Regions from separate parts of the Exiguobacterium sp. s128 genome, predicted to be linked through region 3. Evidence: predicted binding sites of a transcription regulator. Region 3 holds the regulator's gene; each other region holds the start of a gene.
The links. The regulator Rex, encoded in region 3, represses fermentation and respiration genes when NADH is low (regulators of the CRP and FNR family bind a similar motif). The targets are predictions, from matches to a motif close to TTGTGAAATATTTCACAA.
Positions count from the first base shown of each region.

Region 1: a site for Rex is predicted at 1,702-1,719, ahead of KNQ13_RS07820 (AtpZ/AtpI family protein). Genes of this name have one in related genera too.
Region 2: a site for Rex is predicted at 1,586-1,603, ahead of KNQ13_RS00095 (cytochrome ubiquinol oxidase subunit I). Genes of this name have one in related genera too.
Region 4: a site for Rex is predicted at 1,579-1,596, ahead of KNQ13_RS01135 (L-lactate dehydrogenase). Genes of this name have one in related genera too.

Region 1 is NZ_JACSMT010000015.1:43,910-47,064, forward strand. It holds gene atpE (F0F1 ATP synthase subunit C) at 1-192, opposite strand, end outside; gene atpB (F0F1 ATP synthase subunit A) at 268-1,011, opposite strand; gene KNQ13_RS07815 (ATP synthase subunit I) at 1,020-1,406, opposite strand; gene KNQ13_RS07820 (AtpZ/AtpI family protein) at 1,403-1,621, opposite strand; gene wecB (non-hydrolyzing UDP-N-acetylglucosamine 2-epimerase) at 2,318-3,155, opposite strand, start outside.
Region 2 is NZ_JACSMT010000001.1:17,037-20,191, reverse strand. It holds gene KNQ13_RS00105 (transcriptional regulator CcpC) at 1-403, shown strand, start outside; gene KNQ13_RS00100 (N-acetyldiaminopimelate deacetylase) at 387-1,499, shown strand; gene KNQ13_RS00095 (cytochrome ubiquinol oxidase subunit I) at 1,721-3,109, shown strand; gene KNQ13_RS00090 (cytochrome d ubiquinol oxidase subunit II) at 3,122-3,155, shown strand, end outside.
Region 3 is NZ_JACSMT010000006.1:60,010-63,164, forward strand. It holds gene KNQ13_RS04105 (S8 family serine peptidase) at 1-236, opposite strand, end outside; tRNA gene KNQ13_RS04110 (tRNA-Ala) at 486-558, opposite strand; gene tatC (twin-arginine translocase subunit TatC) at 667-1,446, opposite strand; gene KNQ13_RS04120 (twin-arginine translocase TatA/TatE family subunit) at 1,454-1,660, opposite strand; gene KNQ13_RS04125 (redox-sensing transcriptional repressor Rex) at 1,660-2,319, opposite strand; gene KNQ13_RS04130 (ABC-F family ATP-binding cassette domain-containing protein) at 2,476-3,155, shown strand, end outside.
Region 4 is NZ_JACSMT010000002.1:4,892-8,046, reverse strand. It holds gene rpmG (50S ribosomal protein L33) at 1-84, shown strand, start outside; gene KNQ13_RS01145 (5-formyltetrahydrofolate cyclo-ligase) at 147-695, shown strand; gene KNQ13_RS01140 (DUF92 domain-containing protein) at 686-1,465, shown strand; gene KNQ13_RS01135 (L-lactate dehydrogenase) at 1,632-2,585, shown strand; gene KNQ13_RS01130 (GNAT family N-acetyltransferase) at 2,774-3,155, shown strand, end outside.

The sequences.
Region 1 (3,155 bases), on a different contig from region 3:
ACCGACCGCTACACCGATGATTGGAAGTGCCTCAACGAGACCGATACCGATGAACATTGTTTGACGAAGTTCGTTTTTGAGTTCTGGCTGACGTGCTTGTCCTAATACTGTACCGTTTACGATAAGACCGTTACCGATACCTGCGCCAAGTGCGCCGAGTCCGATGATGATCGCTGTTGCAATAAGTTCCATGATGAATTGCCTCCCTAGATTGTGTTCGAAATTTGGTCGTACCGTTATCGGAAAAGCAGATGCTTTACCTTCGAATTAATGGTCGTGCGCTGCCTTATGCCCGATGTAAACCATCGTTAAGATAAGGAAGATATACGCTTGGATTGCTCCGATGAAGAGCGAGAATCCTTGCCAGATAATCATTGGGATCGCTGACAGGATGACACCGACTGGTCCGAAGAATTGGAAATCGTTCGTTCCAGAGATGATTCCGATCGAGAGAATGATACCAATCATGATCTCACCCGCGAAGATGTTACCGTAAAGACGAAGACCAAGTGTCAACGTGTTTGCGAACTCCTCGATGATGGTGATGATGAACATCGGCGTCATAAACGTTTTCGCATAAGCGCCGAAGCCGCGCATTTTCACACCGTAATAATGGCTCATGACCACTACCATAGATGAAAGTGCAAGTGTCACGTACGGATCCGCAGTTGGTGAGTTGAACCAAATGTAGTGACCCGTCACAACGTTAAAGGGAAGACCCATTAAGTTGGACACGATGATGAATAGGAACAGTGTCATTCCGAAAGTTAGGAAGCGACCCCCTGTTTTCCAGTCCATCGTACTGCTGATGATTCCGCGAACGAATTCGAGGAATAACTCCAGCGTGTTTTGAAAACCGGTTGGCTTCATCGCAAGACGTCGCGTACCGGCCACGGCAATCAGGAAAACGAGAGCAGCTGCAATCAGCACTGTGATCAAGTTTGTCCAACTACCGTACAGAACGAAGTCGCCCCAGAGTGGGATTTCGTAAAGTGGCATTTCGTGGTTCATTTGACTATTCACCTCTTTTCCCGCTTAAGTTCGTGAGTAAAAAACTCACAAAATTGTATGACGTGGCCGGCGAGAAGGCCTATTACCACCGCAGTTAATGACAATTCGGTTTCATACTTCAAACCGATCATCACACAGAGTACCGCGACCGCCATGCGTGATACGGTCCCTCGAGACATTGGCTTACGCCCCCGCTCGATTACACGATACATTCGATCGACGCTTAATCGCTGAAGCGTCAAAATCATGAAGCTACCTGCCCCACCTAATGCCAGCCCATAAATCACTGGATCACTCGGATAACCGACAAGTAACAGGACGGCAAGGATTCCATAGTAGAGTCCGAACCATCTTAAGTACGCACGATACAACGCATCTTGAAGGATGATGTTCATGTCTTGTCTCCTAACAAGTGCCTGATCATTGCGATCATGCAGAGAATTCCGATGAAAATCCCGATGAACACTGAAAACGTCGCGCCCATCTTTTGCCACCAGTCCTGCTGTTCCCCATAGTTCCCAACAAGAAAGCCGATGACGATCGGTGCGGCAAGTGCCGTCGAAATTTGCGAGGCCATGACCATACTCGTCGCGAGCCCTTTTTGGCGCACTAGAGACGACCCCCTTTTCCCAGTTGTGAGCTCTTTTTCTTTCCCACAATTTGCGGATTTTCATACTAGTCAAGAATACAATGAGAACCATTTCATAGTCAAATGAATTCACAATTAAAATGGAGCGTCAAAACCATTGTATATCAACAATTGATAAGGTTTTCACAGAGGTATCCCATGCCACTCTTTTCACGAAGATGTGAAGAAAATATGTAGTGCTATCAACGTTTAGCGAGATGGTTCACTAGGTGAACAAAACCATTGAACAGTAACGTTATATCGTGTTTCGGAATGAGAAACAAGTCGTCTAAATTTGATTTGTGTCGATTTTGTGAAAAAACAATTTTTATTCACAATTGTAAACGCTTCCGTTTCGGGACGAAAAAACGCCTCTGACATCTGTTTGTAACAACTACGGCGGACGATTTCCAATTGGTCTCGTGTGTCCGTTGTCACAGCGTAAAATGTCATCGGTCGTTTTGTCGTTTCGAGGTCATATGTCAGCTATTTTTAACAAAAACCATATATTCATTTCTATAGGTGAGTGACTTGACCTCGCTTTCTCATCTCGCTTTCCTCGGGCAAAACGCAAGTCGCATCGGTCAAAATCATCCTGCTTCCATCACTGAATCAAGATCAGAACATCGAGTGATTCACCTGTCATGAACGTTCATGAAGAATAACTCGTGTCACAAACTAGTTTGCCCGAAACGGTTCTACTACCGGTCCTTGATTAAAATGTTGCAAAATCGCCGCCGCAATCCGTTCTGAGGCATGACCGTCCCCGTATGGATTCGAGGCCCGGGCCATCTTCTTATACGCCGCTTCGTCTTCAAGCAACTCGCTCGCCAGACGGTAAATCGTTTCTTCATCCGTTCCGGCCAGCTTCAACGTTCCCGCTTTGACGCCTTCCGGACGTTCCGTCGTATCGCGTAAGACGAGAACCGGCACACCGAGTGACGGGGCTTCTTCCTGAACGCCGCCGGAATCCGTCAAAATGAGATGGGCCCGGCTGGCAAAGTTATGGAAGTCAAAGACGTCAAGCGGTGGAATCAAGGTGATGCGGTCGTGTCCTCCAAAAACATCATTCGCTGCTTCCTGGACGACCGGATTCAAGTGGACCGGGTAGACGACATGAATATCCGGGTGGTCATCGACGAGACGCCGGATCGCCCGGAACATCTGATGCATCTTCGTACCGAGATTTTCACGCCGGTGGGCCGTCATCAGGACGAGTCGTTTCGAACCGATCTGTTCGAGGACGGGATGGACGTAATCCGGTTGGACCGTCGTTTGCAGGGCATCGATCGCCGTATTTCCGGTCACGAAAACGCCCGCATGTCGGTTTTCCGACGCTAAATTCGCCGCTGCCTGCTCGGTCGGTGCAAAATGCAAGTCGGCCAGCGTCGAGGTCAACTGCCGGTTCACTTCTTCCGGGAACGGTGAGTACTTGTCATATGTACGAAGCCCAGCTTCGACATGACCGACGGCAATCTGGTTGTAGTAGGCAGCGAGACTTCCGACAAACGTCGTC
Region 2 (3,155 bases), on a different contig from region 3:
ATTGTATCTTGTTGATAGCGAACTGACATCATTAGAGCAACTCCGGAAAACAGAACGTCCTTTCATTCAGTTTAAGAGTGACTCGACATATTACCAGGAAATTTTAGAATGGTGGCAAGATCGCTTTTCGAGTCCACCAGCCCGGACACTTGTCGTCGATCAAATCGAGACATGTAAGCAGATGGCTCTCCACGGAATTGGATTTGCTATCTTACCGGAATCGACGATCCACGAAGCGAATGAAGTGATGCAAATTCCACTCAAAACATCATCCGGGAAAATTCTAAAGCGGGACACATGGATTCTATCAACGGAATCGATGCTGGAATTAAAACAGGTCCAGGCGTTTTGGGACATCGTAAAAGAAGAAGGAGGAAGTCAGTCAGATGGAATACGCAATTGAAATGCGCCGCGAACTTCATAAAATACCGGAACCTGGATTCAAGGAGTTCAAAACGCAAGCTTTCATTTTAAATCAAATCCGGTCCTATCCGGAAAATCGAGTCAGCTATGATACGTTCGAGACGGGCGTATTCGTTCGGGTCAAAGGATTAACAGGGAACCGGACAATTGGCTATCGTGCGGATATTGACGGATTACCGATTGAAGAAGCGACCGGACTTCCGTTTTGCTCAGAGCATCCAGGGTTCATGCATGCATGTGGACATGATATCCATGCCTCGATTGCGCTTGGATTACTGAGAAGGATCGTGGAACTTCCTGTCATGGATGATGTCGTCTTCTTGTTTCAGCCGGCGGAAGAAGGACCAGGTGGGGCTGAACCGATGATCAAAAGTCCGTTATTCGAAAAATATCGACCGAGCGAAATGTACGGTTTACATGTTGCACCAGAATATCCAGTTGGAACGATAGCCAGTCGCCCAGGTGTTTTATTTGCAAGTGCACGCGAAGTCCACATTACGATTTATGGGCAAAGTGGTCATGCGGCGTTCCCGCACTTGACCATCGATACCGTCGTCGCGCAAGCGGCTCTGATCATGCAATTGCAGACAATTGTCAGTCGATCGATCAATCCGATGAACTGTAGTGTCATTACGATTGGCAAGGTCGAAGCGGGCATTCGGGAAAACGTCATCGCTGGTCGCGCCTTACTCGACGGCACGATGCGTGCCCTAAACGGCACGGACATGGAGAAATTAGAACAACGTGTACGGGAAATCGTTCGCGGTATCGAAGCCTCGTTTGGTGTCAAAATCGATCTACAGTTCGGCAATCGGTATTATGAAGTCGTTAATGATCAAAATGTCGTCAATAAATTTTCGTCATTTGTGAAGATGAACGCAACGTACATCGAATGCGATGCTGCGATGACAGGAGAAGATTTCGGATTCATGTTAAAAGAAGTGCCGGGGATGATGTTTTGGCTTGGCGTCAACAATGCGACGTCTGGACTGCACCAGCCGACGCTCAATCCGGATGAAGAGGCCATCCCATTTGTGATCAACTTGTTGGATCATTACTTCAGAGAGTATGTCTAAACAAAATACGTGACAAGCTGCCCTTTATTCATGAAAAAACGGATAAAGGGCTTTCATTTTATGGAATGGAACAGTTTTCGAACGTTTTGTGAAATAAATCACGAGTATATGTGAACAATTTGTTACATCAAACATTAAGAACAGACACAAATGATTATGTTCTCTATGATACGGATATAAACAATATATAGAAGTACGTTTAGAAAGAGGGGGCTATACACATGTTCAATGATCCAGTAATGCTCAGTCGATTATTGACAGGGCTCACATTAGCATTCCACATCATCTTTGCGACGATTGGGGTAGGGGTTCCATTGATGGTACTCGCAGCCGAGTACATCGGAATTAAACGAAAAGATCCAGATTATATTCTGTTAGCTCGACGCTGGACGCGCGGTTATATCGTAACGGTAGCAGTAGGTGTCGTGACAGGAACCGCGATTGGATTGCAGTTATCACTTTTATGGCCTTCCTTGATGCAAGTAGCCGGTCAAACGATTGCGTTGCCATTATTCATGGAAACGTTCGCGTTTTTCTTTGAAGCGATTTTCCTGGGGATTTATCTGTATACATGGGATCGATTCAAAAACCCGTGGTTACACTGGTTAATCGGGATTCCGGTCGTCATCGGTGCGACATTGTCGGCATTTTTCATTACGACGGTCAACTCGTTCATGAATTCACCAGAAGGATTTAAAATCGTCAATGGGACATTGACACAAATCGAACCATTAAAAGCGATGTTCAATACGGCGACACCAACAAAAGCGACGCACGTCATCGTTTCCGCTTATTTGACAGTCGCCTTTATCTTAGCGGCGATTGCAGCGTTCCATTTACTACGCAAAAAAACGTTGTCTGCAGCTGAAACGGCATATCATAAAAAAGCACTTCGCTTAACAGTCATGGCTGGATTGATTTTTGCCTTCTCAACAGCACTCGTAGGTGATTTCTCAGGGAAATACCTGGCGAAATACCAACCAGAAAAATTAGCAGCAGCGGAGTGGCATTTTGAAACGACTAGCGAAGCCGAATTGATATTTGGTGGTATTTTAGATGAACAAGCTGATGGAAGTTATGAAATCAAAGGTGCAGTCAAGATTCCATACGCGTTATCGATTCTCGCAGGTGGGGCACCGGATACGGAAGTCATCGGATTAAATGAGTTTGCAAAAGAAGATCAAGCTCCACTGTTTGTCCATTATTTCTTTGATATCATGGTATCAATCGGAATGTATTTGGCGGCGATCTCAGCCTTGTTCGTCTTAGCGTTCCGCCTTAAGAAATTGAATCCGTATAACAAGTGGTTATTACGTGGTATTTTCATTGGTGGACCACTCGCCATCGTCTCGATCGAAGCCGGTTGGATGTATGCGGAAATCGGACGCCAACCATGGACACTCTATGGGATTATGAGAACGGCCGATGCGGCGACGACGTCAACCGCCGTCGGACCAATGCTCATCTTATTCAGTTTGCTTTACCTGTTGCTTGGAACGATCTGTACGATCGTCCTGCTCCGGATGTTTAAAAATAATCCTGTCGGCAAAGAACTCGCGGATGACCATCATACACGTGGTGAAGCGATGTTTGCAGACGACAATAAATAAGGAGGGAACGAGTTGGACATTCAAACACTTGGAATAACCGTACTTT
Region 3 (3,155 bases):
GCGCTGTAGCGTTTATTCTGGGCTTGTGCGTGCTCGATTGCTGCTTTTTGATCGAGTTCGACGACGATCCGGACTTTTTCATTTTGGCTGTATGACTTTTCCTGACCCGTTTTCTTGAGTGAGAGCGCTTGTGGTTTTTGTACATCCACTTTTTGTGATGACACATGTCCCTCAGCATGAACTAGGCTGGAAGATGTCATGAGGGCTGCTGCCACCAGTGCAATCTTCTTCTTCATTCTTTTTTCCCCTTTTCCGAAAGATGTAATGTGACCGAAAATCATTCCAAACTAAAATTCTGTATTTTCAGTTTAATTAATTTTCTCTTAATATACAATTTAAATTTGGTGCTTTTTAAAAGTATTTGTTTGTTTATGTCACCTGAAAATCAAATAACTCCTATATTTACCTTTTTTCATAAAAGGAATCATGATAAGGAAACACAAAAAAACCCTTGGTTTCCCAAGGGTTTGATCGATAAAACGGAATGGAGACTATCGGGCTCGAACCGACGACCTTTTGGCTGCCAGCCAAACGCTCTCCCAGCTGAGCTAAGCCCCCGTGTGTTTCTATTAAGAGTATAACCAGTCCTGTACATTTTTTCAATATAAAATTAGACCGCTTACAAAAAAACTCTCCTTGTCGCCTGGACAAAGAGAGTTTCACTACTTATTTATTTAAGTCACGCATCAAATCCGCCTGTCGCTCCAGTTCTGCCTGTTGCTCCAAGATCAGGACTTTTTTATACGTCCGCGCTGAAATCAGGATGCTGATTTCATATAAGACGAACAACGGGACAGAGATCATTAAATGCGAGGTGACGTCCGGTGGTGAAATCAACGCCGCGACGACAAATAATGCAAAGTAGGCATACTTCCGATTCTTCCGCATGAAGAACGGTGTCACCAGTCCGAGACGTGTCAAAAACATCGTCACGACGGGGAGTTGAAACAAGACACCAAACGGAATCGTCAATCGAATCAGGAAACTGAAATAGTTCTCGACGCCGATGACTTGTTCGATGCCAAGCTCTTGTCCGAGCTCCGTCGATACTTCAAGTAAAAACGGTAACAGCCAAAAGTAAGAAAACGAGATGCCGGCTAAAAATAAGAAGAACGTTACCGGAATATAGGTCAACGTCGCTTTTTGTTCTTGGTCATGCAAGCCGGGACGGATGAATGCCCAAAGCTGATACATCCAAAACGGTGACGCCAAGACGATTGCGATGATGAACGCAAGATTCAGATACAACATCAGTGGATCCGCCACGTTAAAGGCATTCAGCCCGATTCCAAGTTCTTTTAAGTCAGCCTGCAAAAATCGGACAAGCGGACGGACAAGCGGAAAGGCTGCGACGAACATGACCACCACGATGATGAGCGACCAGACGATCCGCTTGCGCAGTTCATCTAAATGCGTCGTCATACTCTGTTCTTGATCGATCGCCATGATTCACTCACTTCTCTTTCGTTTCGTCCTTTTTGTCTTTATCATCGTCCATGATGCCATGTGTTGCGCTCTTGAACTCTTTTAATGTCTGACCGGCGGCGCGGCCGAGCTCCGGTAATTTCTTCGGTCCGAAGATGATCAAGGCGACGACACCGATCAAGGCGATACTCCCTGGTCCCATAAATCCGACTGTTAACGGAATAAGGTTTTCCATTATGATTTCACTCCTTCAGCTGATTGCGAATAATGCTTCATGAAATAAACAAGCGACTGCAACTCGATCGACAAATCGATGTGATGGACCCGAACGTGAGCCGGTACGTTCAACCGGGCCGGTGTAAAGTTCAGAATGCCGGTCACACCATACTCAACTAACTCGTCCGCTACTGACTGCGCGAACTGCGACGGTACCGTCAAGATGGCAACATCAACCTTGTTCGCTTCGATTTGTTCTTTCATATCAGACACGTGATAAATCGGAACGTCTTGTGTCGTCGTTCCGACCTTCTCCTCATCGGCGTCAAACGCGATGACGATACGAGTACTATTATTCTTTAAAAAGTTATAATTTGCAAACGCTGTTCCGAGATGTCCGACCCCAACGAGGGCGACATTCGTGACTTCGTCTTGGTTTAATGTTTTTCGGAAAAATGTCAGTAAATGTTGGACATTGTAACCGTATCCTTTTTTCCCTAACGCCCCAAAGTAGGAAAAGTCACGACGGATCGTCGCCGAGTCGACTTTGACTGCTTCACTGAGCTCTGCTGACGAGACGCGCAGCTTGCCGGAGTTATAAAGACTCTGGATAAAACGATAATATAACGGCAGCCGTTTTGCCGTTGCTTGTGGTATTTTTGTGTCTGGCCCATTCATACTGCAGTTCCCCCTTCGGCCACGTTCTGACGTGGCACCCAAATCAATGCAAAGAATTCTACTCTTCTTGATTGTAAACCACTTCACATAGAGTAACAAATATTATATTCGGCAGGATTTTTCGTGATAGACTAAAGGGTGGAAGGATGGATGGATATGATTCTCTTACAAGTAAACCAACTCTCAAAATCATTCGGCGTGGAGCCGATTTTAGAAAATATTAAACTCGAAGTACAGGAACGGGACCGGATTGCACTCGTCGGTCGAAATGGTGCCGGAAAATCGACACTTTTAAAAATCATCGCCGGAGAACTGTCACATGATTCCGGGGAAATCATGAAGAGTAAGGAAGTCCGGATCGGTTACCTCGCTCAGGACAGTGGACTCGAATCCAACGAATCGATCTGGAACGAGATGCTGACCGTCTTCGAACACCTTCAGGATCAAGAACGTGCATTACGCCGGATGGAAATCGAGATGGGGATGGAGCACATATTAAATGATCCCGTCGCCTATGACCGTCTGCTCAAGACGTACGATCAAGCACAACATGACTTCTCGGAAGCCGGCGGCTATCAGTTCGAAGCCAACATCCGCTCCGTCTTACACGGGATGCGCTTTTATCCGGACGATTATTCCCGCCGGATTCAGACGCTTTCCGGTGGACAGCGGACCCGGCTCGCTTTGGCGAAGATGTTGCTGCAGGCACCGGAACTGTTGATTCTTGATGAGCCCACGAATCACCTCGACATCGATACACTGTCTTGGCTCGAAAGTTACTTATCCGGTTACCGTGGCGCTGTCTTGATCGTGTCCCATGACCGGTACTTCCTCGA
Region 4 (3,155 bases), on a different contig from region 3:
AAGCGTAACAACCCAGAGCGTCTTGAGTTGAAGAAATACAACCCACGTCTCCGTAAGCACACACTTCACCGTGAAGTAAAATAATTGAGATGGAAGCCATCACCTTGTGTGATGGCTTTTTTGTTGAATGAGGGGGAACAGAACAGATGGATAAACAGGAGTTACGCCAATTCATTGCCCATCAACTGGATACGTTAGAGAATCGAAAACAACGGGAACAACAGATTTACGACCAATTGTTTGGAATGCCAGAGTGGCATGCCGCACAATCGGTGGCAATCACATTATCTTTTCGAAATGAGTGTGCGACAGAGGAAATCATCTTAAAAGCATGGGAGCATGGAAAACACGTTGTCATTCCGAAAGTCGTCGAACGACAAATGCGATTTTTTGACTACACGCGAGCTAGTCGTTTAGTCGAAAATAAGATGGGCATCCGTGAACCGGACGAAACGGCTGTCGAACGGACGTTGGATACGATAGATCTCTGTATCGTCCCAGGGCGCGTCTTCATGAGAAACGGATTTCGAATCGGATGGGGCGGTGGATTTTATGACCGGGCCTTAGCGAGTTATCCAGGACACACCCTATCGGTTGCATTTGAGAAACAACTTGTTCCGATCTTTGATATCGAACCATTTGATCAACCGGTCAATCAAATCGTTACGGAATCTGAGGTCATCCGATGCCGTTGATCTATGGAATCTTATTTTGTTTGATACTCGGTTATCTCGGTTACCGGCTACATTTATTGACGATCACCGGTGCCATCTGGACAATTGTTGTCGGTACGGTCGTCATTTACGGATTGGGCTATAGCGGATTAATCGTACTAATGCTGTTTTTTGGAAGTTCTAGCCTCTTATCGAAACTCGGAAAACGAAGAAAACGTTCTGTCAATCAGATTGTTGAAAAAGATGGGGCGCGTGATGGTTGGCAAGTATTAGCAAATGGCGGGGTGGCGTCACTTGCTGCCGTCGGTATTATTTTTACCGATCATCCTAGTTTTTTATTGTTATTCCTGATTGTATTAGCAGCTTCGAATGCGGATACGTGGGCGTCTGAAATCGGACCATTGTCACAAAAAGAACCTTTTTTATTCAGTGGACGGCGCGTCCCTGCTGGAACAAGTGGGGCGATTTCAGTGCTTGGAACGTCAGCGACTGTGATTGGCGCCTTGTTCATCGCGACGGCGGGCGATTTATTGTTTGATTTGACGACGGCAGAATGGTTGCTAGTGACAGTTGGTGGTGTCTTAGGCAGTCTTTTCGATACGCTTTTCGGTGGGACGATCCAGCGGAAGTTCCGGTGCGCAGTGTGCGGTAAAGAAACTGAAAAGAGGATCCATCATGAAAAGCCGACGTTGTATGTCACGGGATGGAAGTGGCTTGGGAACGACGGTGTGAATTTTTTATCAAGCGGAATCGCTGGATTGATTGGTTTTATTGTCTACCGAATGTGGTAAGTGGAAGTTGTAGATGTAATTTTTCCTTATGTTAGGATATTATTGACACAAATTAGACAAGATGTGACCGTTTTCACAAGAAACAAACCTTTGTGAAAGATGTTACAATCTATTTGTGAGATAGTTAACAAACTTTTGAATTACCTTAGAAGGGTGGACATATAGAATGGAATTACATGCGAAAGTTACACGCGTTGCCTTGATTGGTGCGGGAGCTGTAGGGTCAAGTTTTGCGTATCAGATGTCAACTGCCGGATTATGCGAAGAATTAGTCATCATCGATGTCAATAAAGCGAAAGCAGAAGGGGAAGCGATGGATTTAAATCATGGAACGCCATTTAGTTCTTCTCCGATGCGCATCTGGGCTGGAGATTATTCTGATTGTAAAGATTCTGAAGTGATTGTCATCACGGCTGGAGCGCCACAAAAACCGGGTGAAACCCGGTTGGACCTCGTCGCTAAAAATGCTTTAATCATGAAAGAGATGATGCGTCAGATTATGGAGTCGGGTTTTGATGGGATTATCGTCGTCGCCTCGAACCCTGTAGACATCATGGCCCACTTAGCCTGGAAATATTCTGGTCTTCCTAAGTCACGTGTCTTTGGTTCTGGAACAGTTCTCGATACAGCACGGTTACGCCAAATGTTAGGGGAATACTTCCATATCGATTCTCGGAATGCACATGCCTATATTTTAGGGGAACACGGTGATACAGAGTTTGCAGCTTGGAGTAATTCTCGTATTTACGGCAAGACGATTGACGAGTTACTGGCAGAAGACGATCGTTATTCTCAGGCCGATCTAGATCAGATTTATATCAATGTCCGCGACGCTGCTTACCATATCATTGAACGCAAAGGGGCGACGTATTACGCGATTGGTCTTGGACTTGTTCGGATCGTCCGGGCAATCCTTGGGAATGAGAACTGTTTGTTGACGGTCGGGGCACACGTCGACGGACAGTATGGGATTTCCGGAATTCATATCGGTGTACCCGCTGTCATCAATCGTCAAGGAGTCCGCGAGATCATTGAAGTTTCGTTGACAGAAGAAGAACTCAAAAAATTCCATCATTCAGCCGAAGTCTTGCGGCAAACAATGGAACCCGTTCTTCGGTAAGCGTTACGAGATTTCTATAGAGTAAGCCGTTCCTTTCTATCAACTTAGAAGGAAACGGCTTTTTTTGCTTCACAGATTGTCGATCAAACGAGGTTTTATTTTACTAGAAAAAGGTTATGTAAGGGATAGAAGAGTTTTTCGTGCCATCGTGCTTGAGAAGAAAACGTATAAAGGGGAGAACGACAGTCATGTATACATTTCGAAAGTTAACGAAAGAAGATGCAGAACAGTATTGGAGTCTTCGACTCGAAGGGTTAAAAAATCATCCGGACGCATTTGGTCATTCGTTCGATGACGAACAACAAACACCGATTAAGGATGTCCAGGAAGGTCTTGAAGGTGATCCGGAATCGGATGAGATTTGGCTTGGAATGTTTGATGGTGAAAGATTGTTTGGATTCGGTCAAGTCAAACCGTATGAATTGTCACGCGAGTCGCACAAGGCGATGATATCCGGTGTTTATGTCTCACCTGATTATCGTGGCGGGACAGGACGTGCCTTGATGGAAGCCTTGATTGAAGAAGCCAAACAGATTCCGGACGTCGAACAAGTCATCTTAGCTGTTTTAT